4 regions of the Candidatus Pantoea rara genome follow, and region 1 is predicted to be linked to each of the others. Evidence: riboswitches for the same ligand, from Rfam matches in the RefSeq annotation. Region 1 holds a riboswitch; each other region holds the start of a gene.
The links. Region 1 has a riboswitch for thiamine pyrophosphate ahead of ACR8BF_RS20285 (FAD-dependent oxidoreductase). Riboswitches for the same ligand answer to the same signal wherever they lie in the genome.

Region 1 (7,203 bases):
TGATAACTATAGCGGCTCTTCAGCGGCGATGCAGGCCAGCTGTTGAGAATGCCAAAGCCGATAATTTTAACGACAAAGGGTCCTGCCTGTCGCCTGTTCCGCACAGGTCAGCGACTGATTGCTGATTTTTGTAACAATTGCGGCTCATTCTTAGCTGGCTGAAGCAGAGAGGATTTGCCAGGGTAAATACCTTTACCGTTCCGTTTCTCTTAAAGGAGTTATTTATGAGTCAGCATGCAGATGCGCTGGTCTGGGGCCATGGCCCGGCGATCTTCGAAGTCTTTCTGGAACCCACCTGTCCTTTTTAGGTTCGTACATTCAATAAATTAGACGCCTTACTGGCGCACGCGGGTGAAGAGAACATCACCGTGAAGATCCGGCTGCAATCTCAGCCGTGGCACCTCTATTCCGGGCTGATTGTGCGCTACATTCTTGCCGCCGCCTGCAAAAGTAAAGACGCGGCGAAGAAGGTAATGCAGGCCGTGGCCGATCATCGTGAAGAGTTCGAGTTCACCGATCACTGTACCGGCCCGAACCGTGATGCCACGCCGAATCAGATTCTGGCCCGCCTGAAAGAATACAGCGGCGTGGATGCCAGTGCCGCATTTGATCAGCCTGATCTGCAGAGCGCCATTAAATGGCACTGCAAATATGCCCGCCAGAACGGTATCCATGTTTCACCAACTTTTATGGTTAACGGACTGGTGCAGCCTGAGCTCAGCAGCGGTGACGACATTGCGCGCTGGGCAAGTGTTCTGACTGGTTAGTTTTTGTGCGCGGTTGCCGCAGGCCGCGCAACACGGTTTCTCTCCTTTGCGATTCAGCACACACGCATTCTCAATATCCTGATAATTATGCCTGTTTTCCCGTGAGCAGGCCGGGTAAGCTGTACCGCTATCAGCAGCATTACACCGCTGCTACATCATATTAACGGCGTCGCTGACCTGTTTTCACGCCAGTCAGGCGCCTGATTCATTGAGGAATTGCGGATGCCGATGACGCTTGAACAGATTCAGGACAAATATCCGGGTGCATTTACAGATGCATTTGGTGATTCCCCGGAATTAGCCAGCGAACTCGCGACGCTGATTATTGCCGGAAAGAAGGTGGCCACCTGCGGTTCGTTACGCAGCTGGCAGGAGCAGGAAGCCTTGCCTCAGCCAGGCGGTTACAGCATTGTTCTCAACGGCGAACAGCAGCCCGTCTGCGTGATTCGTACCACCGGATTGTTCCTGACGCGCTTTGACCGCGTGACGCCAGAAATGGCGATGCTGGAGGGTGAAGGCGATCTCAGCCTCGACCACTGGCGTCAGGAACATCAGCGCTACTTCGAGCGTGCAGGCTATTTCCACAGCGAAATGGAGCTGATCTTCGAGACCTTCCAGCTGGTCGAGGTGATTTAAACCGGCAGCTTACAGCGTGTTGGCTGCCATCAGGGCCAGCCGCTTAACACCACGCGCGGCGAGAGTCTCAGCAGCCTGAGCCGCGCGCATACCACTGGCGCACACCAGCACCACGCGCTGATTCAATGGCGGCTGCCAGGCCGCTATCTGCTGTGGCAGAATCCGTAATACCTGCCCGGCCACACTGACCGGTGCCTCCTCCACGCTGCGCAATTCCACTATGCAATCGTCATCAGTGAGCATGAGTCGATCGATAAACGGCGTGCCCGGCGCTTCTGGCTCAGGTGCATCGTCGAAACGGAACTGCCGCACATGCCAGTTCACAAAGTCGCAGTGAATCATGCAGCCGAGCGGTGATGGCGTCAGCTTCAGTAATACGCTCAGCGCCATCTGCGCCTGCATGGCGCCCAGCGTTGCCACGGCTGGCCCCATCACGCCAGCCGTGTTGCAGTTACCCGACGTCACAGGCAACTGCGGGAACAGCGCGCGATAGCCGGGTGAACCCCCGCAGAATCCACCGACATAGCCTTTGCGACCTAACACCGACGCGCAGATGAGCGGCAGATCGCGCGGATAGCAGGTGTCCGAGAGCTGATAAGTGATCGCGAAGTTATCCGCCGCATCCACCACCAGATCGATTCCCTTCAGCGCCTCCGGGAGATGACTGGCACTCAGCCTGTATGGATGCGCCTCGACGCGGCAGTCAGGATTCCGCTGCGCCAGCGCGCGCTGAGCACAGATTGCTTTGGGCTGACCCACATTGTCGACGCCAAACAGCGTCTGCCGGTGGAGGTTGTGCAACTCAACCCGATCGCCATCATAAAGACGAATAAACCCGACGCCCGCGCCAGCCAGCAACGGTAGCAGCGTCGCGCTAAGCCCGCCCGCGCCCACCACCAGCACACGTGCCTCGCTCAGCCGCTGCTGCCCCGCTTCGCCAATCTCCGGCAACATAGTCTGTCGCTGATAACGCTCCATCGCCGCTCCTTAAAACTGTGCCAGACCAAAAATGGGCGTTGAAGCTGACGCCATGTCGCGCTGCTCCATCAATCCCGCCTGAAACGCTTCGTGACCGCCATGGATTGCGGCAGCGAAGGCCCCGGCCATCCGCACTGGATCGCGCGCTTTTGCCACCGCCGTGTTGAGTAACACCGCGTCAAAGCCCATTTCCATCGCCTGCGCCGCCTGACCGGGCGCGCCAATGCCCGCATCAATAATCAGCGGCACATCTTTAAACCACGCACGCATGGCACGTAGCCCTTCGATATTGCGCAGCCCCTGACCGGAGCCAATCGGCGCCCCCCAGGGCATCAGCACTTCACAGCCCGCTTCCAGTAGTTTCTCGCCGACAATCAGATCTTCGGTGGTGTAGGGAAAGACCTGGAAGCCGTCAGCGCAAAGGATCCGCGCGGCTTCAACCAGCGCAAAGGGGTCGGGTTGCAGCGTATCGGCATGACCGATGACCTCCAGCTTGATCCACGGCGTGTCGAACAGTTCGCGCGCCATCTGCGCCGTCGTCACCGCCTCTTTCACCGTGTGGCAGCCTGCGGTATTGGGCAGAATGCGTTTGTTAAGCTGTTGCAGCAGCGAGCGGAAAGCACCGCCTTCACTGCCTTCACGACGCAGGCTGACAGTAATGATCTCCGCGCCTGACGCGTCTATCGCCTGATGCAGAATGTCCGGGGACGGATATCCGGCGGTACCGAGCAGAAAGCGAGATTGCGGAGTGAATTGATAGAACATGGTTACCCTCCCTGCATCGGTGACAGGATTTCCAGCTGGCTACCCGCCTCAAGCGGCTGGCTGGCATAGCGGCTACGCGGCACAAATTCGCCGTTCAGCGCGGTGGCGACGGTGCGCGGGTCAATCTGCTGCTCCGCCATAAGCTCTGCCAGCGTGTCTGCATCGGTTTCAATCGTGTGCCCATTAAGTTGAACTCGCATGAGTCATCTCCTGAGTAAGTTGCAGCATGAGTTTTTCAGCCATAATCGGAGCCAGCAAAAAGCCGTGACGGTAAAGCCCGTTCAGCGAGAAACGACCCTTTTCATAGCGGACTTCAGGCAGGTTCTGTCGATAAGCGGGGCGCAGACCGGTGCCGCTCTCCACGATGCGCGCTTCGGCCAGCGCCGGATGCAGACTATAAGCGGCACTGAGCAGCTCCATCATCGCTCTGGCACTGATCGGGCTGCTATCGTGGCTTTCGACCATCGTGGCACCCAGCATGAAGTGCCCGTCTGCACGCGGCACCAGATAGCAGGGAAAGCGTGGGTGCAGCAGCCGGACAGGACGGGAGAACTGAACATCGGGGGTCTGGAGAATCAGCATTTCGCCCCTGACAGCGCGCAGCGCGGGCTGCTGATCCGCAGCGTGGATGCCACGGCAGTCAATGATTGTGCCGGTGGGTTTACCGCTGTGTAAGGGCACGCCAGCCTGCTGCAGTTTGTCGCGCAGTTGCTGCATCGCGCGGCGGGGATCAAGATGCGCCTCTGCCGCAAAAAACAGACCACGGGCAAAGCGATTTTCCAGCGCCGGCTCGATCTCTCCGGGGGCGACCCATTGATGCTGCTGCGTCATGATGGCGAAACGTGTCAGTTCGCGGCTGTCACGCGGTGGCGTAACCACCAGCGTGCCCTGCTGTTCCACACCCTCCACGCGTTGCGCCCACCAGCCCGCAGCGTGCTGGCCCCATTCGATCACCTGCGGCGGCGCGCTTTCTGCTTCGCACCAGGGCGCGAGCATGCCGCCTGCCCAGTGTGAGGCGGCACGACAGTCAGGCTGCGTAATGACTTCGACGCTTTCTCCTCGCTCCACAAGCAGTGTGGCGACACACAACCCGGCCACACCGCTGCCAAGTACCGACCAGCAGCTCATGATGCCCACCGGCGAGGATGAGAGAAAATCAGGATGAGAAGTTTCACTTTGGCCTCGTTATCAGTTAACGAAGACCCGTGATACGGAGGGAAAAGGCAGAGACGTCGCGAATGCGCCCCTGCGGCAAGTATCTGATGCGATACCCATCTTCCTACGCCAGTATCAACTGGGTCAGGTTCTAAGGGTCGCTAAGCCGCGCAATGCGCTATTAGCCTCTCAGTCTCTCTGGCGAGACTCCCCTGACGGGTTTAGTTGTAAGTTAAGCGGGCAGCTTCGTCAAGCAGCAGGCAGGGTGCAAAACCAGAAAATCGTGATTAACGGGCAGAACCAGACGACCAGTCAGCAGCGGTTGCCAGCGTCACAAAGGGTCCCGCCAGCGTCTGATTGTGATGACCAATAATACTTTCCGCAGAGAGATGTGGATTATCGACAGTGGTATGCGCATCGGAAATCAGTACAACGTTAAATCCCAGCTCCGGTGCGGCCCGACAGGTGGTATCAACACAGAACTCCGTTTTCATCCCGGCAATCACCAGTTGTTTTATGCCTCTTTGCTTAAGCTGAAGTTGCAGGCCGGTATCCCTGAAACAGCTGGGGTATTTTTTTGTGAAGACGACATCTGACTGCGGGTTAACCTGCAACGCCGGTATCAGACCAGTCAGCGGACTTTGCTCGTTGAAAGGAGAATTATCAGGCCCGATGTGTCGCGCAAAAAAGACGGGAACTTCAGACTGCCGTGCTTTGGTGATGAGCAGAGTGATATTCGACAGAATACGGTCTGCAGCAAAAGGCGCCGCTGGACCATAAAAAAGGCCCTGCTGCATGTCGATGATTAAAAGTGCATTTTCAGATGTCTTCATGACCTGGCTCCATTCAGTTTTAAGAACGGGGAACAGGTCCCCGTCCGGTTCGGCGGGGAGTGGGAATCTGTTGTGTCAGGTGCCCGTCACAGACTCGCCTACGCCGCCGCTGAGCGCGGTGGTGGTGACGGTGGTGAAAGTCAGAACTGACATAAACATTTTACGATCCTGAGTTGATGAATTCGTGAGGAGTCTCATCCGGCAGGAGGGGACCGGAATTTACATTACCCTGAACACTGTGGCTTTTAAAGCGCCTGCAGCGATTGCGTCACCGCGTCGGTGATTTCACGAATACGCGGTTCGGCGCGGCGATAATAGGTCCATTTGCCCACTTTGCTGGCTTCGACCAGGCCCGCATTGTGAAGTGCTTTCAGGCATAACGACGTGGCGGGCTGTGATAAGCCCGCCTTGTCCTGTATGAGGCTGGCGCAGACGCCATACTGATCGAAGGGATAGAGCTGGGTATAGCCCGCAAACGCTTCGTCAGGATTTTTAAGCCACTTCAGCACTGCCACTCTGGTCGGGTTAGACAGTAACTTCAGGGCATTTTCGGGGGACATGCCGCCTCACAGAATATCAGGATTGAAAAACAGGATAGTCAGTATAGCCTTTCTCAGTGCCGCCATACAGGGAGGCGTGATCGACCTCATTCAGCGGATAGCCTGATTTAATGCGCGCAGGCAGGTCAGGATTGGCGATAAACGAGCGGCCAAAACCAAACAGATCGCCCCAGCCTTTTTCCAGCACATGCTGCGCTTTTTCAGCCGTGTAACGACCCGAATAGATGATCGGAGATCGGAATGTTTCCCGCAGTGCGACGCGGAAACTTTCTGGCATGTCCGGGCTATTATCCCAGTCGGCTTCGGCAATAGAGAGATAGCCGACTTCCAGCGCATTCAGCATCTCCGCAGCGCGGATGTAGGTCGTATGGGGATCGCTTTCAACCAGTCCAAGATAGACGCGCTCTTCGTCAGTGCTTGAAAACAGTGGCGCAAATCTGACGCCAACACGATGGCTGCCAAATACCGAGCTGACCGCCTCAACGACTTCGCGCAGGAAGCGCAGACGATTCTCCGCTGAACCACCATATTCATCCGTACGGAAGTTAGTGTGCTCTGAAATAAACTGGTTAATCAGATAACCGTTGGCGGAATGCAGTTCCACGCCGTCAAAACCGGCCGCTTTGGCATTCTCAGCCGCACGACGGTAAAGTGCCACAATCTCTTTAACTTCCGCTGTGGTCAGTGCCCGTGGCTCGCTGGGTGCAGTTAATATCCCCGCCCCTGGCCCTGTCTCAATAAAGACCCGGACGTTGTCGGCTGCAATAGCTGAAGGCGCCACCGGGGGCTGCTTCTCTGGCTGAAGTTCATTATGTGATACGCGGCCAACATGCCAGAGCTGGCAGAAAAGGGTGGCGCCTTCCTGATGTACCGCTTCTGTGACCTTTTTCCAGCCCGCGATCTGCGCGTCGCTGTGGATCCCCGGCGTCCATGCATAGCCCTGTCCACGGGGCTCAATCTGGGTGCCTTCGGTGACCATCAGTCCCGCACTGGCGCGCTGGCGGTAATACTCCACCATCATCTCGCCGGGAATGTTGCCCGGCTGCTCACTGCGGCAACGCGTCAGCGGCGGCAGTACAATGCGGTTACGAAGCGTGAGATCGCCCAGGTTCAGCGGGGTAAAAAGTGACGGCATAACAAAAAGTCCTCTGATGTGTGAAGAGGCGATATTATATTTACACATTTAAATTTGTAAATGTGTAATCTGTGCTTTTTGTTCCGGAGCTGTTTATTATGGGGCGGATCCTGCAGACATCGCACTCAGGCCAGCTGCAGGTTCATCAGGACATTATGAAGCGTATTTTTCAGTGAAGGCCTGCCATTGCTGGCGATAGATATCCATCTGTTTCAACGCACCATCAATAGACGATTGCGCAGCGTTGCCGGGGTTGGGCGTTGCACTGATTATTGCCGCAAAGGCACTGAATACAGCGTCTGTATTACCACCTGAATTCATGGCTGCCATCATGCTGTTCAGCTCAACCTGAGGCCGTGCGGTGCCGCTTTCAA
Region 2 (7,203 bases), on a different replicon from region 1:
GTGGTCGTCTGCTGTATCGGTCTGATATGGATGGCGTTCTGGCTGTTCTTCGCCGCAGATAACCCAGCGAAGAGCAAACGCGTGAGCGAAGAGGAGCGTCTGCTGATTGATCGCCTGAAAGCCACCAACCCGAATGATGAGGTCGACCTGGCAGAAACGCCACATCCCTTTGGCTACTACCTCCGTCAGCCGATTATCCTGGTCACCGCGTTTGCCTTCTTCTGCTACAACTACATCCTGTTCTTCTTCCTGAGCTGGTTCCCGGCCTATCTGGTGCAGGCGCACAGCCTGGATATCAAATCGATGAGCATCACCACCATGATCCCGTGGATTGTCGGATTCGTTGGCCTGGCGCTGGGTGGCTGGATCTCCGATAAAATCTTCAATATCACCGGCAAACTGTTGTTGTCCCGTAAAATTGTGCTGGTGGTCTCACTGCTGGCAGCCGCAATTTGTGTAGCACTGGCGGGTACGATAAAAGAAGTTGTTCCCGCCGTGATGATGATGTCGGTGTCGATTTTCTTTCTCTACATCACCGGTGCGATCTACTGGGCGATTATTCAGGATGTGGTGCACAAGAGTCGTATCGGCAGCATCAGCGGCTTTATCCATCTGGTGGGTAGCCTCTCCGGTATCATCGGGCCGATCGTCACAGGCTTTATTGTTCAGCACACCGGCAAATTCGATAGCGCCTTTATCCTTGCCGGTTGTGTCGCGGCGCTGGGTGCCTTCCTGGTGTTGTTTGTGATTCGCAGTCCGAAAACCGGGGATAAACCGGTTTCGGTCTGAGTGTTGTTCCACTAACAGAACGATGATTTTGGGGCGCTTTGCGCCCCGTTTTCCATTAAGGACGGATTATGTTACAGCTTGATCGCCTGCCCGCTGACGTACAGCGCCCCGTTTACGACCGCAGCAAATTAAAAACCCGCATGGTACATATCGGTTTTGGTGCCTTTCACCGTGCTCATCAGGCACTGTGCAGCGATAAGCTTGCTGCACAGGGAAGCGACTGGGGGTATTGCGAAGTTAACCTCAACAGTGGCGCACTGATTCAGGCACTGCGTGAGCAGCATCTGCTCTATACCCTCACTGAGATGGCCGATGATTCACTGCAGACCCGGGTAATTGGCGTTATTACCGAGGCGCTACACGGTAAAAGTGACGGTATTGAGGCAGTGATTAACGCAATGTGTCAGCCAGACGTGGCCATTGTCTCCATGACCGTCACCGAGAAAGGCTACTGCCACCAGCCCGTCAGTGGAAATTTAAATCCCGATCATCCTGATATCGTGCACGATCTGCAGAATCCGGACTCGCCTCGCTCGCTGCCGGGTCTGATTCTGGCCGCGATTCGCCGCCGACGGGAGCAGGATCTGCCTGCGTTCAGCGTCATGTCCTGCGACAACATGCCGGAAAATGGTCACGTCACCCGTAATGTGATTGTGCAGCTGGCACAGCATCAGGATCCGGCGCTGGCAGACTACATTCAGCAGCACATCACCTTCCCCTCAACCATGGTGGATCGCATCGTTCCGGCCATGACCGATGCGGCATTTGCCGCGCTGAACGCCCGCCTGGGTTGCAGCGATCCGGTTGCGGTTGAAGCGGAACCCTTCTTCCAGTGGGTGATCGAGGATAACTTCGTTAATGGTCGTCCGGCGTGGGAAAAAGCGGGCGCAGAACTGGTCAGCGACGTCCTGCCCTATGAAGAGATGAAACTGCGGATGTTGAATGGCAGTCACTCTTTCCTGGCTTATCTTGGCTTCCTGGCGGGTTATGAGTACATCAGCGACTGTATGGCCGATCCGCATTTCCGCGCCGCCGCCCGTTCACTGATGGTCGATGAGCAAGCCCCGACGCTGCGCACTCAGGGCGTGGATCTCAATGCATACGCTGATTCGCTGATAGCCCGTTATGAAAACCGTGCGATTAAACATCGCACCGGACAGATTGCCACTGACGGCACCCAGAAATTGCCACAACGTATGCTCGATAGCCTGCGCTGGCACCTGCAGCGCGGCAGCGACTGCGACCTGCTGCTGCTGGGCGTGGCGGGCTGGATGCGCTATGTCGGCGGCATTGACGAGAAGCATCAACCGATTGAGATTCGCGACCCGATGCAGAAGCAACTGGCTGAGTGCGTTGCCGCCAGCGACGATGGCGAGGCTCGCGTGCGGGCGTTACTCTCCCTTCGCGAAGTGTTTGGCGAGGACCTGCTGCAAAATGGAGACGTGGTTGCCCGACTGACTGCCTGGTATCAGCAACTGACCACGCAGGGCGCTCGCGCCACGGTCCATCAGTGTCTCAAGCGTGGATAATGGCGGTTAACAAAGCGCTGGCGCAGATGCAGCGCCCTGATTAGACTGACACTTTCCCATCGTGCTGGCCTTAGCCAGCCGTAATATGGATATTGCTGCATGTCGATCGCCTATACCATTACCACCAGCGAACCGGTGAATCAGCAGATTTATCGTTATCTGCGCAAAGATATCGTTACCTGTGCCATTCAGCCGGGTTCGCTGCTCTCTGAAAAAGAGGTTTCCGCGCGCTTCAACGTCTCGCGCCAGCCAGTGCGCGAAGCGTTCATCAAGCTTGCCGAAGCCGGACTGGTACAGGTATTACCGCAGCGCGGCACCTTCGTGCGTAAAATCTCCGCTAAGCGGGTGGCGGATGGCCGTTTTATCCGTGAGGCGGTTGAAGTGTCAGTGGTGCGTCGTGCAGCGCTGGAGATAGACGATTCAGCCCTGATGGCGCTGGAACATAACCTGCAGCTGCAGCGCATGGCCGGTGAGCGCCATGACAGCCAGGGTTTTCTGACTCTGGACGATGAGTTTCATCGCCTGATCGCTGAAAGTATTGACTGCAAGCTGGCCTGGGAGACGGTGGAAAACATTAAAGCCGCCATGGACCGGGTACGGTTTCTGACGCTGAGTGAAGTCTCTCCACCGGAGAAGCTGATTGAGCAGCATGAAGAGATTTTTGCCGCGCTGAAACATCACGACGCCGACGCCGCCGAAGCAGCGATGCGTCGCCATCTGCAGGAGATGATCTTCTCCATCACCCCGATTGCGGAGCGTAACAGCGCCTGGTTTGAGGCACCCTAATCGCTCATCGCCCGCATCGCCTGATTAAAAGGCTGATGCGGGCCTTTGCCGTCACCACCATTGATGAAAATGGTGAACCGGCCCGATACCCTTCCCGACCTCCAGCGAATCCGCCAGTAATAACGCCTGTTGTAACCAGTTTTTGGCTTCCCCAATCGTCGCTGCCCAGTCAGCATGGCGCGGCCGCAACGCGGCTAAGGCGGCCGACAGCGTACAGCCGGTGCCATGCGTATGACGGGTATTCACGCGCGGTGTGCTGAATCGCTGCTCTGCTGAGTACGTGATCAGCCAGTCCGGACTTTCCTTCGCCGTCAGATGCCCGCCTTTCATCAGCACAGCCTGACAGCCCAGAGCCAGCAATGCCCTTCCCTGCTCGCGCATCTCTTCCTCATCGCTGGCGACAGCACAATCGAGCAACGCCGCCGCTTCCGGCAGATTAGGTGTAATCAGCGAGACCTGCGGCAACAATAGCTCCCGAACGCTGGCCACGGCATCTGGCGAGAGCAGCGCATCGCCACTTTTCGCGACCATGACCGTATCCAGCACCACGAACGGGATCGCAGCTCGCCTCAGCCTTGCCGCAACCTGCTCTACAATAGCGGTTTCTGACAGCATGCCGATTTTTGCGCTGTCGATGCGGACGTCGTCCAGCACCGAATCGAGCTGGGCGGCGACAAAGTCAGGTGCAATGCGATAGACCGACTGAACGCCGAGCGTGTTCTGTGCCACCAGCGCGGTGATCACGCTGGTGCCGTAGGCTCCCAGTGCTGAGAAGGTTTTGAGATCGGCCTGAATCCCTGCGCCGCCGCTGGGATCGGTACCGGCAATTGTCAGGGCATTAATGCGCTTCATGCTCCACCTCCAGCGTCCAGAGTGCATCAATAAACGCGGTGGCGAAACTACCCGGTCCGGTGGCCAGCGCCGCCGCCTTTTCACCCGATAGAGCCATTACCTGACAGGCCGTCGCAATGTTCATCAGCCGATCACCCGGCAGACTGCTGAACCCCGCTACCACGGCCGAGAGCGCGCAGCCGGTTCCGACCACCCGCGTCATTAAGGGGCTTCCACCGCTTATGGCGAGTGTCCGCTGACCATCCGTGGCATAGTCCACTTCACCGGTGACGATAACCAGTGTGTTCCAGGTCTCAGCAAGTTGCTGTGCCGCATCGAGTGCCGCATCGAGTGCCGCATCCGCCTGATGCAGCGTATCGACACCGCGTCCGCCGCTGGCCTGCTGCGCCAGCGCGAGAATCTCTGACGCGTTACCGCGAATCACCGCCGGTTGCTGGCTTAATAGCTGCTGGCAGAAGTTACTGCGCAGCGTCAGCGCGCCGACAGCGACCGGATCGAGTGTCCAGGGCGTGCCCGCCTCCTGGGCCGCGATTACAGCAGCCTGCATCGCCTGCTGGCGCTCGCGGGTCAGGGTGCCCACGTTGATCAGCAGCGCATCAGCGATGCGGCTAAACTCTGCCGCTTCTTCAGCATCAATAACCATTGCCGGTGAAGCATTAAGTGCCAGCAAGACGTTGGCGGTGAAGTTCTGCACCACGTCATTAGTCATGCAGTGCACCAGCGGTGAGTGAAGGCGGAAAGTGTGCAGAACGGGCGCGAAATGCGCGAGAGAAAGGTGTTGAGATTGATGAGTCATCGTAGCTCCCAACCGGCGAACAAGAAGGCGAATGCGGTCAGGCATCAGACTTCCCTACGCTGGCATTATCCAGTTCAGGTCAGCGGGTTTTTCTCAGCCCTTTCCGTGTGGAAAGCGGCACCCCGAGTCATATAGATATTACTCCATCTATTAGCAGCTTAAGGGAAGGGGCTTGTTTGCACAAGCCTGCTTCAGGGCAAAGACACTCCGTCTTTTCAGCTTGCTGAAAACGAGTGCGGGTTACAAAACAATGAGGGCAATGCAAATCCGCCTGTTAGTGATGTATGCGAGCCTATAACAACGCTGGATATGACCCTTCGCCCTCTTTTTCAAATCGTTGTTCAACCCTATAGTAAAAATGGGTCTGCTGGGGCAGGACAATTATTCGATTTCTTACCACTATCTTCAGACGGGTGTGCTGCTGTTTATGGCACTTTATCCACTTCAGTTCCATCACGTCTTGATAGCCATTTTTGATGATCTGTTCGTCGGAAAATACATTCAGAGGGTAATGTATTCATGCTTCTGATGAAGACATTACGAATATTGAGGGTATTTAATCAATGTGATGTTTTTCAGGCTCAAAGCCATATTGATTGTCGGGAACCTACAAAACTGAGTTTCACGCAGAGTAATCTCCAGGGGAGACAAAGAATATGTCGCAAAAAATCTGATCGGAAATTGACCGGTTCAGAGAAATGCCTGCACTGTAAGCGGCGATAATGTTCACTGTCGCAATCTCTGCAGTGTCATTACGCTTTTCTTCATATGGGTCACAACCCTAACTGCATTACGATTCTGGTCTCGCTGATTAGTCACATGAAATTGTGGCTGTCATATTTCCTTTATATTTACCGGGCGTTGTTGGATCAGGAATATTATCCAGTTTCAGCAAGTAATCACCCAACCCTCCCGTCCATTGCCCTGTGCCACTATTCCACGTTGTACCCGGTACAGAATAAGTCAAAAAATGTGTTCCGTCAGTAATCGTCCCTTTGCTGCCATTATTAGCATTGGGTTTGAAAGCGAGCATTCCAGTTCCCGTTGACGCAGACGTAATTTGTATCGCGTTGACTGCTTTGCCTGGTACAAGGTCAGGGATGGCTGGAGAGGTGACAACATTTACAGAGCAGGTTCTGTTTGCGGGTACAGTTACCCAGTCGCCACTGAATATGCCAGGCGCCTTTGTACTCCACAAACCCACATACCGCCGAAGTTCATTATTACAATGATTACTCAGCGTTGCTGAATAATTAAGTGAAGCTCCCCATGCCAGGGATGAGGTTAACGCCCCCCAACCTGTAATAGTGATTCCGGTCATTGTACCCGAGACGATATCCAGACATTGCTCTGCTGCCCTATCACGAACAGCATTGCCATCGGCGGTAGCTTTGAGCGCAAACGTATAGACGCCACCGCCACCAAGTACAACAGTAGTATTTTTTCCCACCGCGGCTAAACCTGGAGAGTTAGCCTCAATGGTTACAGCGTTAACGGGCAATGAATTTAACATTGTCAGAAAAACAAAAACTGATCCGCTGAATTTATAGATTTCATTTTTTCTGGAGAATACAGCAATCATAAAACTCTCTCTGAATAATAAATAAACAGGCAGTGATCTAAGGACCACTGCCTTTTGAATTACTCGTAGTCGACAGTCAGTGTAACGATACTTTTCAGATTACCTGCGGTAACGGCTTCCGTACCCGTTTTCATCAATTTGGTTAAAAACGTCATATTGACAGCATTGTTTGACACCGCATATTCAACGCTGTTATTACCTGCTGGATTGAGCTGAGTTGCCTGAGTCGGACCTCCCCATACCCCAACACCTACTCCAGACGCACCTTCAGCCAACGTATTGGAAAAAAGAGTGCTGTCGGTAGTATCAGCTATACCTGAAGCAGTCACTTTGACTTTGGTTGTACCCGCCCCACACTCTGTCAAATTGAGAGTGAATTGCTGAGTGGCACCAATTTTGTCACTCCCAAAATCATCTACCGATACCCGGTTCATGTTCACGTCTTTTCCAGCCGCTGTCCAATCCGGCGTACAGGTATTCGCTACTACGTTGGCGGAGATATTAATCGTTGCGGATTCGGAAGCAGCCTGCGCCCCAATAGAAACCGTTAACATTGCAGCCGCAATGCCACCCATAACAAAAGCATTTTTAAATTTAATAAACTTCATATTGTGCAGAGCCTTTTTTAAAATTTGATAGTTAAATGAAATTCACATCACCGCGAATGGGGTGTGAATAAAAAGCCAATCCTTTAGCCACTAACGACAGACTTCCTGATGCTGAACGAGAACGGACTGCGTTTTCACTGGCAACACATATCGCACCGTACATTGCTGTTCGGCGCCCTGTCCCCACTTCGCTTTCAGTTCTCCTTTCAAAGCCATTCCAGACAAATAAACCTGTCCCCCATCCCCAACCAGACCACTGTT
Region 3 (7,203 bases), 220 kb from region 1:
TTTGTTAATCTCGCCAGCCAGGTGCTGGGTATTTCAGGCAGCTTCATTTCGATTATTGACGATCATAATCAATACATTAAAGCATCACGGAACTTCGATCTTAAACAATCGACCCGGGATGAATCTCTTTGCCGCCACGTTATCGACGGGGATGGGCATCTTGTGGTGGTGGACACGTTACTGGACGAGCGCTTTGTGACGCATCCGTTCGTTAAAGGAGAGCCGCATATTCGCTTCTATGCTGGTGTGTCTCTGCAGAATCTCGACGGTGCGACGCTGGGTACGCTTTGTGTGACCGACACGCAGCCACATTCCTTCAGTGAAGAGAAACTCGTCACGCTGCGTTCGCTGGCTACGCTGGTAACCTCTTTTCTGGATGTCTGGAATAACGCAGGTTATGCTGACGTTATTACACACCTCCCGAATCGCCCACGCCTGATTCGTGATATTCAGCAACTGACGCTTACTGCACCCCATAGCCGCTTTCGCCTGATTCTTATCGACTGCCTCGACATCATTCGCGCATATGAGCTTACCCGCGCGGTGGGTATTGGACCGATGGAGAAACTTCTGAAACAGATGGCACAGGATGTCGCACATCGGCTCAATCTGGCTGAAAATGACACGCTTTACTCTTTTGCCCCCGGCCGTTATGCGATCGTTCAGCCTTATTCAGGCCGTTTTACCGCACATAATTTACCCGACCTGTTTAAGGGCATGAAGGCCGATCTGTCCGAAAATATCACGCTCGACCTGGATGTTTTTGCCGGTGAAACAGAGTTTGTACCGGGTAAGATGGATGCCAACGAAACGGTGCGCCAGGCTGTGAGTGCGCTGCATGAAGGGATTGATGAAAACATCAGTGCGATGTGTTTTGAACAGAGTTACGACTCGCGGCGCACCGATGACTTCATGATCATGAACGACCTGGCTCAGGCGCTGAATAAAGACGAAGAGCTTTACCTGGCCTGGCAGCCAAAAGTCTGTCTCAAAACCGGTAAAACGGTCGGGCTGGAGGCGCTGATCCGCTGGAATCACCCTGAGCGGGGCGAGCTCTTCCCATCAGAATTTATCCCGTTAGCGGGTAAAACTAACCTGATCTCCGATCTGACTAACTGGGTTATCGATCATACCGTTGAACAGCTGGCGCGCTGGAATCGCGAATATGACCTGATTCCGGTCTCGATTAACGTCAGTGAGCGCGACTTCGCAAAAGCGGATTTTGCCGACAAGCTGGTGGCGAAATTAGCGGCGGCTCAGTTACCCAACGCTATCCTGGGCATTGAGTGTCTGGAAAATGAGTTAATCACCAAAAGCGATGTGGCGATCAAAGGGCTGGTAGCGCTGAAATCCAGGGGCTTTGTGATATCACTGGATGATTTCGGCACCGGCTACAGCAACATCAGCTATCTGCAGGATATTCCGCTCGATGTGATCAAGATCGACCGGTCACTCATCTCACGTATGGGTGAAGATGATGCATCGAAAATCATTGTCAGATGTATTATTCAGATGCTCAAAGAACTGAATTACACCGTGCTTGCCGAGGGCGTCGAGGCAGAAGCAACCCTGGGATTGCTGAAAGCTTACGGTTGCGATCAAATCCAGGGCTACTTCTTCTCAAAACCGCTGCCCGCCAGCGATATTGAACACTGGTTGTATCCGAAGTCACGCTAGTAACCTGCCCGCAGCATTCGCTGCGGGCTCTCTTATCACTCACTGCCGATGGCGTAGCGCTCTACCGGGGTAATGCTTTTAATCAGCTTATTATCAAACAGAAATTGCTCATAAGCCTGATAACGTGCGCGATCCAGTTTAGCCGGGTCGGCTGCGAACAGCGGCAGGGTGGCACGCCATGCCTGATGGTTTAACGGCGTGTTCAGTTCCGGATGGGCCCGGACAAACGTCAGCCAGTTCTGCTCGGGATACGCCTGCAATTCTGCATTTCCCTTCTTCAGTGCCCGCAGAAATTTCTGGATTTTCTCCGAGTGGGCTTCATCACGGTTAGCAACGATAATCAGCTCATCATAGGCCGGAACACCATAATCTTCGACGTTAAGCACCACCGGCGCTTTGCCCGCAAGTTTCATCTCCAGGGCTTCAATATTGCGATAGCCGCCTATCACTGCATCCACCTGGCCTGTCATTAGCGCGCTGGTGAGCTGAAAATTGACGTTAACCAGCTTCACCTGATTGGCGTTGACCCCATCATGGGCCAGCATAGTCGCCAGCGTCGCCTGCTCAATGCCGCTGACCGAGTAGCCGATGCGCTTCCCTTTTAAATCTGCCGGTTTTTTTACTGTTTTGTCTAACGTCATCAGCGTGTTCAGCGGCGTGTTAATCAGCGTACCCACCCGCATCAGCGGCAGGCCCTGGTCGGCGAAAAAATGCAGCTGCGGCTGATAGGTAATGGCTAAGTCCGCCTGTTTAGCTGCCACCAGACGTGGTGGCAGCGCCGGATCGGAAGGCGGCACGATGTTTACATCCAGCCCTTCAGCTGCAAACGCACCGGTCTGTTGCGCCACCATGATAGGTGCGTGATCGGGATTAATATACCAGTCGAGCACCAGCGTCAGTTTTTCCATCGCCTGAGCCTGAGTGGTTAAGGCGGCGCTGAACAGCAGGGTAAACAGAGGCAGTTTAGTCATGAGTTTTCTCATCTTTGGAGGTCATTAAATTGTCTCGGGAGCCCAGGAAATCAGGCGGCGCAGCAGGAAGTCGATAGTCAGCCACAGGCCCAGCGTCATCAGCACCAGAATGAAAAGCGCAGCGAAACAGAGGTCGCTCTGCATCCGTGCGTTAGCATTCAGCATTACGAAGCCCAGCCCTTCGGCTGAGCCAACCCATTCACCGATGATTGCCCCGATTGGCGCGACGGCCGCCGCCATCCGCAGCCCTGAACCCAGCGCGGGCAGCGCGGCTAACAGTCGGACATGACGCAGTTGTGAGGCACGTGAAGCGCCCATCGTTCGAGCCAGATCGAGATAGCCGGGGGTGACGCGGCGCAGTCCATCAAAAAAGCTGGAGGTTACCGGAAAGAAGATCACCAGCACGGCCATCGCGACTTTGGCGCCTATGCCAAAGCCAAACCAGAGCACCAGCAAAGGCGCCAGGGCAAACACCGGAATCGCCTGGCTGGTGATTACCAGCGGCATCATCCAGCGCTGTAACCATGGCGAAAATGTCATGCCCAGCGCCAGCGCGCCACCCAGCAGCACGCCGAGCGCCATGCCGCTGAGGATTTCGGTCAGGGTAATCAGCGTGTGATGGCTGAGATAGTCAGCGTTCTGCCACAGCGCGGCGGCGACCGCAGCGGGCGAGGGCAGCAGAAACGCCGGAATGGTGGTCAGCGTGGCGAGCCACCACAGCGTAATCAGTCCGGTAAACAGCGTCGCGCCCCGGCGAATACCGGCGAAATGGTTTCTCATCGGACTATCCTGCACAGCTGCTTCAGTAACGCGGAGTGACTCTGGATGACATGGATGTCGTCTGGAGCCCGCGGTGGCTGGCCCTGCAGAGGCGTGCAAGCTTCTATCCCCGCCACACCTATCACCAGCAGATGATGACTGAGTCGGCAGGCTTCTGCGGCATCATGAGTAATTAACAGCACGGTATGCCCGACCAGCACTTCTGCGGCCAGCGTCTGTATCTGACTGCGTGTTAGTGCATCCAGCGCGGAAAACGGCTCATCCATCAGCACAATGGGCTGACGGGTGTAAAGAGTACGGGCCAGCGCGGCACGCTGACGCATCCCGCCGGAGAGCGTCGCGGGTCGTGCGCGGGCATATTTGCTTAGGCCCACCCGCTCCAGCAGATGCTGCGCCCAGTCATGGTCGGCTTTCTCGCCCTTCAGGCGACTGGCGAGGCAGACATTCTGTTGCACTGTGAGCCAGGGATAGAGCAGATCCTGTTGTCCCATCCAGGCGATGCGACCGGTCAGCGGCAGACCGTCGCTACCGCTAATCTGTCCGGAAGTCGGTGGCGTCAGACCGGCAATGACCCGCATCAGGCTGCTTTTACCAACGCCGCTGGCACCCAGTAAAGCGGTAAATGCACCGCCCGCAATCTCCAGATCAAGCTGGCTGAAAAGTTGCTGCTGACCCAGCGTCAGGCAGAGCTGGCGAATGGAAATACCAGGCGGCACGCCATCAACAGGCGGGTTCATGGGCTGACCCGAAAAGCGGCAGCATGGTTGAGCCCCATTTGCCAGAATGCTGCTTCCAGCCGGGTCGCAGTGTTGAAAATCTCCGCCAGCCGATCAAAACGCTGTTCACCCGCGCGCTGCTGAGCGAGAGCTTCAAACAGCAAAAGTGAGGAACCGACGCCTGCCAGGTAGGATTCATCGCCGTAATTCTCTATCCATGGGCCGTAAGGATTTCCCTCAAAGCGAGTCGAGGGATCATCCAGCAGCGTCAGACCAATTTCAGCGTAGCCAGCGACACACGGCATCAGTGCCGTCATCAGCTCCAGCGCATCCCCGGTGTGCCCTACGTCCAGCACATAGCGGGTGTAGTTGATCGTTTCCATTGCTTCGGGTTCGCTCGCCATCTCTGCCTCGGAGATACCCCATTGCTGACAGTAAGCCAGATGCAACGGCAGTTCGTTGACGATGGCGTTAAGCGACGCGGTCGCACTGCGTAACATGGCGGGCTCAGAGAGTTTGCTGATCAGCAGACCCCAGGCACGCGCGAAGTGCAGCAGGAACAGCATGTCCTGAGTGAGGTAGTGGCGGAAAGCGGCGGGTGGCAGCGTGCCCTGACCGAGTTGCTGCACAAAATCGTGCCTGACATACGCGTGCCATTGAGTGCCTGCCTGCTGGCGCAGACGACCATACAAGCCGGTCTCGAAAAGCGGATGTGACATGGGATCTCCAGTAACAGTGAGATCCGGGCATACGGTCTGGAACAGGGAATAGTGCAGGAGATGACGCAGAAAAATCTGCCGACCCGTCCCTTCGCTGGCATGACCCAGATCAGGTTCAAAGGGTTCGGCTTACGCCATCTCAGCCCATTACAGGACACCCCTCGGAGACATTCGTTATACGATAATTTGTGCCAGAGTACAACGGCACGAGCGAGCGATCTTAGGTGACATTGTCACTCAAGATCGGCCCCGTTGCTGGCAATCACTTTCTTATACCACCAGAACGATTTCTTACGGGTGCGCGCCAGTGTGCCGTTGCCCAAATCGTCGCGGTCAACGTAGACGAAACCGTAGCGCTTGCTCATTTCACCGGTCGATGCAGCAACCAGATCGATGCAGCCCCAGCTGGTGTAACCCATCACCGGCACACCATCTTGGATGGCATCGCCCATGGCGCGGATGTGTTCACGCAGATAGCTGATGCGGTAATCATCGTTAATCTCGCCATTCGCATCGATTTCATCGCGCGCGCCCAGGCCGTTCTCGACCAGGAACAGCGGCTTCTGGTAACGGTCATACATCATATTCATAGTGATGCGTAAGCCTAGCGGATCGATACCCCATCCCCATTCGCTGCGTGGCACGTGAGGATTGGTCAGGGATTTCACCACATTGGCGGCGCTGCTGTTCTGCTCATTCATCTCCGCCGAAGCGCAGCGTGAGGCGTAGTAACTGAATGAGACAAAATCGACGCTGTTTTTCAGGATGTCAGCATCACCGTCTTCAATCTCAAGCGTCACGCCTTTTTCACGGAACACGCGCGCGGCGTAGGCCGGATAGGCGCCGCGCGCCTGCACATCAATAAAGAAAAGGTTTTCGCGATCTTTCTCCAGTGCCGCCCAGACATCTTCGGGTTTACTCGACCACGGGTAGAAGTTTCCGCCTGCCAGCATGCAGCCGACCTGATTGGCCGGATTCACTTCATGCGCGATCCGCGTCACCATCGCACTGGCAACCAGTTCATGATGTGCCGCCTGATACTTCACCTGATCCCTGTTCTCACCAGGCTCAAACACCAGGCCAGCTCCGGAAAACGGGCTATGCAGCAGAATATTGATCTCGTTAAAGGTCAGCCAGTATTTCACCAGCCCGTTAAACGCCTCGAAACAACTGCGGGCATAACGGGCAAAAAAGTCGACCATTTTGCGGTTGCGCCACGAGCCATATTCCGTGACCAGATGCATCGGCACATCAAAATGGCAGAGCGTCACCAGCGGTTCGATATTGTATTTACGGCACTCTTCGAATACCGCGCGATAAAAAGCAATCCCTTCCGGATTAGGCGTCAGTTCGTCGCCGTTGGGATAGAGGCGGCTCCAGGCAATCGACGTGCGGAACACGCTGAACCCCATCTCGGCCATCAGCGCGATATCCTCCGGATAGCGGTGATAAAAATCGATGGCCTCATGGCTGGGATAGAATTCATCATCACGCAGGGTAAAACGCTTCTCCAGACCCAGCTTGACCGGCGTACGGTGCGGGCCATGCGGAATCATATCAACGGTGGTTAAGCCCTTTCCACCTTCACGAAAACCGCCTTCACTCTGGTTGGCAGCCAGTGCGCCACCCCATAAAAACCCTTGCGGGAACCTTAAATCAGACATGCAATCCTCTTTTCCGGGTCAGCATGACCCTTTCCTTAAGTGGCAGTTTAAAGGCTATTAACCGCGTTGGTGCGCTCAGTAACAGACGCAGGTTGCGGGACGGTACCGGATTCGGATTTCGTTTCAGGCTCTGTTTCAGGAATATCTTCAAACCCTAACAGCAGCGTCAGCACAAACGACAGCACCACCGACAACACCATGACCGCACCGACCCAGACAATACTCATGGGATTAGCAGGATCGAAGAACTGTACGCTGGTAAACAGGCCGGGAGAGGCCATTGAGTGGCTGGCCAGCCCGCCGATACCCGCGACCGCGCCACAGATAAAACCGCTGATCAGACAGGCGATCAGCGGACGCTTAAGCCGGACCGCAACGCCATACAGCGCCGGTTCTGAAATTCCGGCAATAATGGCGGAAGCCGCTGCCGCCAGCGCAGTCTGACGCAGTTCCCGGTTTTTGGTGCGAAACGCCACCGCCAGTGATGATCCACCCAGCGACAGGTTGGCACCGATCTCTGACGGCATTACCATGCCCTCTTTGCCGGTTTCGGCAATGGTCTGGATGATGGTCGGCGTAAACACCCGATGCATCCCGGTCATGACCAGCAGCGGCCAGATAGCCCCCATAATGGCGACGGACAACCAGCCAAGATAGCCATGGACGGTGTAAACCA
Region 4 (7,203 bases), on a different replicon from region 1:
GCTTGCGTGGCGTGCATGCGGTGACCCGTTACATCACTAACGAAGTGCAGGAAGTTTACCGTCTGCAAGGCGTTAAGATTAACGATAAGCACATCGAAGTTATCGTGCGTCAGATGCTGCGTAAAGCAACTATCGTGAGCGCAGGAAGTGCAGACTTCCTGGAAGGTGAGCAGGCTGAATTCTCTCGCATCAAGATCTCTAACCGTGATCTGGAAGCGAACGGAAAAGTCGGCGCAACCTTTATGCGTGACCTGCTGGGTATTACCAAAGCGTCACTGGCTACCGAATCGTTCATCTCTGCAGCATCGTTCCAGGAGACCACACGTGTCCTGACCGAAGCAGCAGTAGCAGGTAAGCGCGATGAACTGCGCGGCCTGAAAGAGAACGTGATCGTGGGTCGTCTGATCCCGGCGGGTACCGGTTATGCGTACCATCAGGATCGTATGCGCCGCAAAGCGGCAGGTGAAGTTCCGGTTGCACCGCAGGTTACTGCGGATGAAGCCTCAGCCAGTCTGGCGGAACTGTTGAACGCCGGTCTCGGCGGCAACAAAAACGATTAATCGTTCTTTGCCTGATAAAAACCCTGCCTCGGCAGGGTTTTTTTTGTCCCGAATTCAGTCATTCCAGTCGTTGCGACTGATTCCAATGTCTTTTAGCTGACAGTCACTCAGCTTAGACAGGATGACGCGCGTCTCACGCCGCAGCTGCCAGCGCTTATAGCTGCGCCATAAGTAACGGATTAGTAGGTAAGGCGTGCCTGTAAACGGTTTAGTTGCGCGATTCTCGTCGTATCCCATGATAGTGCCCTCAGTGAAATGTCTGAGGACTATTTTCAGCGGATCGTTCTGTATGATACAGACCCAAAAATCACCTTTTTTTAACATACAGATTGCAGTTTCAGCGATCTGAATGGTAAAAAAGGAGCCTGACTGTACTGGTTAATGCTCACCATCTGAGCCAGAGGAAATACAATGACCCGATATGAACATCTGGCCACACTGCTGGCTCAGCGCATTGAACAGGGTTTATATCGTAGTGGTGAACGCCTGCCCTCGGTGCGGAGTCTGAGTGCCGAACATGGCGTCAGTATCAGCACCGTACAGCAGGCCTATCATCTGCTGGAAGAGAAACAGATGATTACGCCGCAGTCGCGATCCGGATACTTTGTCGCCTCACGCAAAGCGGCGCCCCCGATGCCTGCGCTGACCCGTCCCGCACAGCGGCCGGTTGAGGTAACGCAGTGGGATGCGGTGCTGGAGCTGATTAACAGTCGTCTGGAAGATGATGTGTTGCAGCTGGGCAGCGGCATGCCCGACCTGACGCAGCCTACGCTCAAGCCACTGTGGAAAGCTTTCAGCCGCCAGGCGCAGAAGCAGGACATGGCGCTACTGAATTATGACAACCTGTATGGTGTTCTTGCGCTGCGGCAACAGGTTGCACGACTGGCAATAGACAGCGGCTGCCATCTCACCGCCGACGACATTGTGATTACTACCGGCTGCCACGAAGCGTTATCGGTCGCCGTGCGAGCAGTCTGCGAGCCGGGCGATATCATTGCTGTTGAGTCACCGTCGTTTCACGGCATCATGCAAACCCTGCGCGGCTTTGGCATTCGTGCCATAGAGATCCCGACGGATGCGGTCACTGGCATCAGTCTGGAAGCGCTGGAGCTGGCCTTTGATCAATGGCCGATCAAAGCAGTCGTTGTCGTGCCGAACTGCAATAATCCGCTGGGATTCATCATGCCCGAACAGCGTAAGCGGGCATTGCTGGCGCTGGCGCAGCGGTTTGATGCGGCAGTCATTGAAGATGATGTTTATGGTGAATTAGCCTGGGAATATCCGCGTCCGTCAACGATTAAAGCGCTGGATCTCGATGGCCGGGTTCTGCTGTGCAGCTCCTTTTCTAAAACGCTGGCACCAGGTTTACGCGTTGGCTGGGTTGCACCAGGCCGCTATCGCGACCGCGTGCTGCACATGAAATATATCGTCACAGGCTCGACCGCTACACAGCCTCAGCATGCGGTCTCTGAGTTTATCCGCCAGGGCCATTACCAGCCCCATCTGCGCCGGATGCGGCAAATCTATCATCGTAACTATGAAACATTCAGTTGCTGGGTGCGCCACTACTTCCCCTGCGGCATCTGCGTCTCACGTCCTCAGGGCGGCTTCCTGATGTGGATTGAACTCCCTGAAGCATTTGATGCTGTCCGGCTTAACCGCGAACTGCGCGAGTCAAAAATTCAGATAGCTGTAGGCTCACTGTTTTCAGCGTCGGGGAAATACCGTAACTGTCTGCGCTTAAACTATGGGCTGCCGATCAACGAGCAGACTGAACAGGCACTGGCGCTGGTGGGTGCAGCTGTTGAACGTGCCATGCTCTCGTGCGGACATGAGACGCAGATTCCAGCCTCTACTCTCGCATAGCGAAAAGAAGAAGCAGGGCCGGCAAGAGGAGGGAACCGGCCCTGGTCAGATAACCTTAACCTGACGGATGTCACGTTAAGGTTTTGGATCACAGCATGCCAGCGGCAACATTTACTTCTGCGCGCTGCTCTCCCGGAAGAATGCTGGCATTACCTGTTTTGCAGCCGCCATGCGCGACAGCTTCCACATATCCTTAATTGCCAGGTTCTGCCAGTGCCAGCAGAGTCCGCGTTGCTTCACGCCAGTCATCTGCCTGGGTAATCGCACTCACTACCGCAATACTGCCTACGCCGGTTGCCAGCACCTCAGGTGCACGCGCAATCGAGATACCACCAATCGCCACGGTGGGAATATGTGTCAGGCGTGTCAGGTGATGCTTCAGCTGTTCAATGCCCTGTGGCGCAGAAGGCATCTCTTTAGTCTGCGTCGGGAAAATATGCCCCAGTGCGATGTATGAGGGCTGGATAGACAGTGCGCGGTCCAGTTCCGCATCGTCATGGGTGGAAAGTCCTAGGCGCAATCCCGCCTCATGAATCCGGGCAAGATCGGCCACATCCAGATCCTCCTGACCCAGATGCACGCCATAAGCCTGATGTTTAATGGCCAGCTGCCAGTAGTCATTAATAAACAGGCGCGCGTCATAGCGTTTTCCCAGCGCAATCGCCTCGGCAATGGCTGCTCCGGCGACCTCATCGGGCTGATCTTTGATACGCAGCTGCAGGGTGCGAACGCCCATCTCAAGCAGGCGTTTAATCCACTCGGGGCTATCAACCACCGGATAAAGCCCCAGGCGCGGGGCGGTAGCAGGGAATGCGTGCATCGTTACTCCTCCTTAATGGCATCGGTAGAGTGATAAAGCTCACTGCCGTGGCTGCGAAAACGGTCTGACATCTGCGCCATGCCCACTTCTACTGTCTCGGCGCGAGCATCCTGGCGTGCTGCAAACTCGCGCACCTCCTGGGAAATTTTCATTGAGCAGAATTTGGGGCCGCACATCGAACAGAAATGGGCCACTTTGCCCGACTCCTGTGGCAGGGTTTCGTCATGCATAGCCCGCGCCGTGTGAGGATCCAGCGCCAGATTAAACTGATCTTCCCATCGGAATTCAAAGCGCGCTTTGGACATAGCGTTATCACGGATCTGCGCACCAGGATGGCCTTTGGCCAGATCGGCGGCATGCGCTGCGATTTTGTAGGTGATCAATCCCTGTTTCACATCCTGTTTGTTGGGCAGACCCAGATGCTCTTTGGGTGTGACATAACACAGCATGGCGCAGCCAAACCAGCCAATCATGGCGGCACCAATACCCGAGGTGAAATGGTCATAGCCTGGCGCGATGTCGGTGGTCAGCGGGCCAAGGGTATAGAAGGGGGCTTCATCGCACAGGGCGAGCTGTTCAGTCATGTTGCGGCGGATCATATGCATCGGCACGTGCCCCGGACCTTCAATCATCACCTGAACGTCATATTCCCAGGCGATCCGGGTCAGTTCACCCAGGGTACGCAGTTCGGCAAACTGTGCCTCGTCGTTCGCATCCTGAATCGAACCCGGACGCAGGCCATCGCCCAGCGACAGGGAGACATCGTAAGCGGCGCAGATTTCACAGATCTCGCGGAAGTGCTGATACAGGAAGCTCTCCTGATGATGCGACAGGCACCATTTCGCCATGATTGATCCACCCCGCGAGACAATTCCGGTCAGACGTTTCGCCGTCATCGGGACATAACGCAGTAGTACGCCCGCGTGGATAGTGAAATAATCGACGCCCTGTTCCGCCTGCTCAAGCAGCGTGTCCCGGAAAATTTCCCAGTTCAGCGCCTCAGCTACACCATTGACTTTTTCCAGCGCCTGATAGATCGGCACGGTACCGATGGGCACCGGGCTGTTTCGCAAAATCCATTCGCGCGTTTCATGAATATAACGGCCGGTAGAGAGATCCATCACCGTATCGGCACCCCAGCGAGTCGACCAGACCAGTTTTTCCACTTCTTCTTCAATGGAAGAGGTCACCGCTGAGTTGCCGATATTGGCATTGACCTTAACCAGAAAGTTGCGACCAATGATCATCGGCTCCGATTCAGGATGATTGATATTGGCAGGGATGATGGCGCGTCCGGCAGCGACCTCCTGCCGCACAAACTCGGGTGTGATGCGGGCGGGCAGATGCGCGCCAAAACTGTGGCCCGGATGCTGTTGCAGCAATACCTCACTGCGGATTTGCTCACGGCCCATGTTTTCCCGCAGAGCGATAAACTCCATCTCCGGGGTGATGATCCCCTGGCGGGCATAATGCAGCTGCGTGACACGGCGGCCTGCGCGGGCACGGCGCGGTGTGGGAAGGTGATCGAAGCGCAGATGATCCAGCCCCTCATCAGCCAGTCGCTGCTGGGTATAACCTGAGCTGTTCTGTTCGAGAAGCTCGCTGTCGTCGCGTTCAGCAATCCAGCGTGCGCGCAGCTTTTCCAGGCCACGGTGCACATCGATCTGTGCTGCAGGATCGCCATAGGCACCCGCCGTGTCATAGACCGGCACCGCTTCATTTTGCTCATAGAGTGGTTGTTCTTTGCTGCCACCGATGTGGGTCGGGCTTAGGGTAATTTCACGCATGGGTACGCGAATATCCTGTCGGCTGCCGGTAATCCAGATGCGACGGGACTGGGGAAAGGCACTGCCACTTTGCAGGGAATCGATAAATTCCTGCGCCTGGGCACGTTGTTCACGACGGGAAATTTTTTGATCAGACATAGCAATCTTCCTGTTCAGAGGGAACGATGCTTGTCCGGAGTTCGGAAGGAGTAACCGTATAGACAGCGTAAGCGTGCTGACATACAGAGAAAATTTACTCTTGTTCCCTTCGCAGGTTCTAACCTGATCAGGTTCCGCGGATCCCGAATTAACGGTCTCAGCCCAACTGGGCACTCCGACAAGAAGCTGTACTTATGCGTGCGTCTGATAACAGACTCGGGCATAAATACCTTATATTTCAAGGCAAAAAGCAAAAAGGTTCCTGGGAGCTCACTCCTCAGAACCTGTTCAGCATAAAAGGGCTACGGGATAATCTCAACCCCTTTGCCAGTGACGGCCATTACGCCGGACGAGCGATATGGCTGTCATTCGCCACTGGCGGGGGGGCGAGTTTGTTATCCCATGCCAGCTGGATCAGCTTATCTTCCAGCGTAAAGCGGGCTTCCAGCACTTCGCCAACTTCGGATAGCGCCTGCTGGAAAGTCATGCAGTTTTCGTCGTCAATCGCCTGCTGCAGGTGACCGTCATACAGTTGCATCAGACGCTCAGTATTGGCTTCCAGCGGGGGATAGATCTGCGCGGCAGCAATCATCGGGCTGTCGCCACTCATTTCACTGATGACGCGCTCGTAGATGCTGAAGTGACCCGCAGAAAGATAATCGACCAGACCGTGACAGAAGTTGTCCAGCGCCTGTTCATCCAGACGCGTCAGCGCCTCTTTATTGGGTTTAAGACCGACCAGGTGATAATAGGCCACCAGTAGCTGACGACGGGCTTCAAGCCACGAATCGACCAGTTCATTACTGCCACCTACGCGTTCAGCCAGGACGTCTAACTGGTTAAGCATATCTAACTCCATGTGAGTTATAGTTGTTTATCTACACACTTAACATCAGGGCTTCAGCGTGCGATTTGACGCTAAGGATGACGAAATAAATGCAATACGAAATCTCAAGCGTAGACGCTGGATGGTGGATTGTCAGCCATGAACATAAACTTTGGTTGCCACAAGGTGATTTACCCCACGGAAACGCCGAAAAATTTGGTTTGACCGGCAGTAAGGCCCGGACCATTGGTGAGTGGCAGGGCGATAAAGTCTGGCTGATTTGTGAGCCGCGTTCTGCCGATATGTTCTCAGTTCGTCAGTTAATCGATCAGGATACAGAGCTGTTTCAGCTAGTGGGCCGCGGTGTGCAGCTGGCGGAATTCTACCGTTCTCATCGCTGGTGCGGCTATTGCGGCCATGAAATGCATCACAGCAAACATGAGTTTGCCTGTCTGTGCAGTCATTGCCGTGAGCGTTACTATCCGCAGATCGCACCCTGCATCATCGTGGCTATCCGTCGCGGCGACGAAATCCTGCTGGCGAATCATGCCCGCCATCGCAACAAGGTCTACACCGTTCTGGCGGGTTTTGTGGAAGTCGGTGAGACGCTGGAGCAGGCTGTGGCCCGCGAAGTGATGGAAGAGAGCAATATTCGCGTCAAAAATGTCCGCTACGTTACCTCCCAGCCGTGGCCTTTCCCGCAATCGCTGATGACAGCGTTTATGGCAGAGTATGACAGCGGCGATCTGCAACACGACGGTAAAGAACTCCTGGATGCAGCGTGGTTCCGTTTTGATGACCTGCCTCTGTTGCCACCGCCAGGCACTGTGGCGCGCCGTCTTATTGAAGATACTGTCGCCCTGTGCCGTGCTGAAGGGTGAAAGTGCTACACTACACGCCTGTTACCGAGAGAGTGTTGAGATGAGTGAACTGAAGAACGATCGTTATTTGCGTGCCCTGTTACGTCAGCCGGTTGATGTCACGCCGGTATGGATGATGCGACAAGCCGGGCGCTATTTGCCGGAGTACAAAGCGACACGCGCCCAGGCGGGTGACTTTATGTCGCTGTGTAAAAACGCCGAGCTGGCCTGTGAAGTGACCCTGCAGCCGCTGCGTCGTTATCCGCTGGATGCCGCCATCCTCTTCAGTGACATCCTGACTATTCCGGATGCGATGGGACTGGGTCTCTACTTTGAAACCGGCGAA

Region 2: another riboswitch for thiamine pyrophosphate. It lies ahead of thiM (hydroxyethylthiazole kinase); the one in region 1 lies ahead of ACR8BF_RS20285 (FAD-dependent oxidoreductase).
Region 3: another riboswitch for thiamine pyrophosphate. It lies ahead of tenA (thiaminase II); the one in region 1 lies ahead of ACR8BF_RS20285 (FAD-dependent oxidoreductase).
Region 4: another riboswitch for thiamine pyrophosphate. It lies ahead of thiC (phosphomethylpyrimidine synthase ThiC); the one in region 1 lies ahead of ACR8BF_RS20285 (FAD-dependent oxidoreductase).

Annotation. Positions count from the first base shown of each region.
Region 1 is NZ_CP194943.1:384,265-391,467, forward strand. It holds partial or broken gene ACR8BF_RS20260 (DsbA family protein) at 225-767, shown strand; gene ACR8BF_RS20265 (ASCH domain-containing protein) at 990-1,403, shown strand; gene ACR8BF_RS20270 (HesA/MoeB/ThiF family protein) at 1,413-2,381, opposite strand; gene ACR8BF_RS20275 (thiazole synthase) at 2,391-3,146, opposite strand; gene thiS (sulfur carrier protein ThiS) at 3,149-3,346, opposite strand; gene ACR8BF_RS20285 (FAD-dependent oxidoreductase) at 3,330-4,274, opposite strand; TPP riboswitch at 4,406-4,525, opposite strand; gene ACR8BF_RS20290 (cysteine hydrolase family protein) at 4,589-5,134, opposite strand; gene ACR8BF_RS20295 (ArsR/SmtB family transcription factor) at 5,380-5,694, opposite strand; gene ACR8BF_RS20300 (alkene reductase) at 5,711-6,829, opposite strand; gene ACR8BF_RS20305 (hypothetical protein) at 6,983-7,203, opposite strand, start outside.
Region 2 is NZ_CP194942.1:1,424,259-1,431,461, reverse strand. It holds gene ACR8BF_RS06790 (MFS transporter) at 1-789, shown strand, start outside; gene ACR8BF_RS06785 (mannitol dehydrogenase family protein) at 858-2,318, shown strand; gene ACR8BF_RS06780 (GntR family transcriptional regulator) at 2,418-3,104, shown strand; gene thiD (bifunctional hydroxymethylpyrimidine kinase/phosphomethylpyrimidine kinase) at 3,156-3,956, opposite strand; gene thiM (hydroxyethylthiazole kinase) at 3,943-4,752, opposite strand; TPP riboswitch at 4,787-4,887, opposite strand; gene ACR8BF_RS06765 (hypothetical protein) at 5,564-6,334, opposite strand; gene ACR8BF_RS06760 (fimbrial protein) at 6,394-6,942, opposite strand; gene ACR8BF_RS06755 (fimbrial biogenesis usher protein) at 7,033-7,203, opposite strand, start outside.
Region 3 is NZ_CP194943.1:129,969-137,171, forward strand. It holds gene ACR8BF_RS19080 (putative bifunctional diguanylate cyclase/phosphodiesterase) at 1-1,677, shown strand, start outside; gene ACR8BF_RS19085 (ABC transporter substrate-binding protein) at 1,713-2,648, opposite strand; gene ACR8BF_RS19090 (ABC transporter permease) at 2,673-3,428, opposite strand; gene ACR8BF_RS19095 (ABC transporter ATP-binding protein) at 3,425-4,165, opposite strand; gene tenA (thiaminase II) at 4,162-4,863, opposite strand; TPP riboswitch at 4,933-5,035, opposite strand; gene ACR8BF_RS19105 (6-phospho-beta-glucosidase) at 5,097-6,527, opposite strand; gene ascF (PTS cellobiose/arbutin/salicin transporter subunit IIBC) at 6,575-7,203, opposite strand, start outside.
Region 4 is NZ_CP194942.1:3,744,494-3,751,696, reverse strand. It holds gene rpoC (DNA-directed RNA polymerase subunit beta') at 1-560, shown strand, start outside; gene ACR8BF_RS17690 (DUF1127 domain-containing protein) at 615-797, opposite strand; gene ACR8BF_RS17685 (PLP-dependent aminotransferase family protein) at 972-2,426, shown strand; gene thiE (thiamine phosphate synthase) at 2,620-3,246, opposite strand; gene thiC (phosphomethylpyrimidine synthase ThiC) at 3,249-5,171, opposite strand; TPP riboswitch at 5,259-5,359, opposite strand; gene rsd (sigma D regulator) at 5,512-6,018, opposite strand; gene nudC (NAD(+) diphosphatase) at 6,108-6,878, shown strand; gene hemE (uroporphyrinogen decarboxylase) at 6,919-7,203, shown strand, end outside.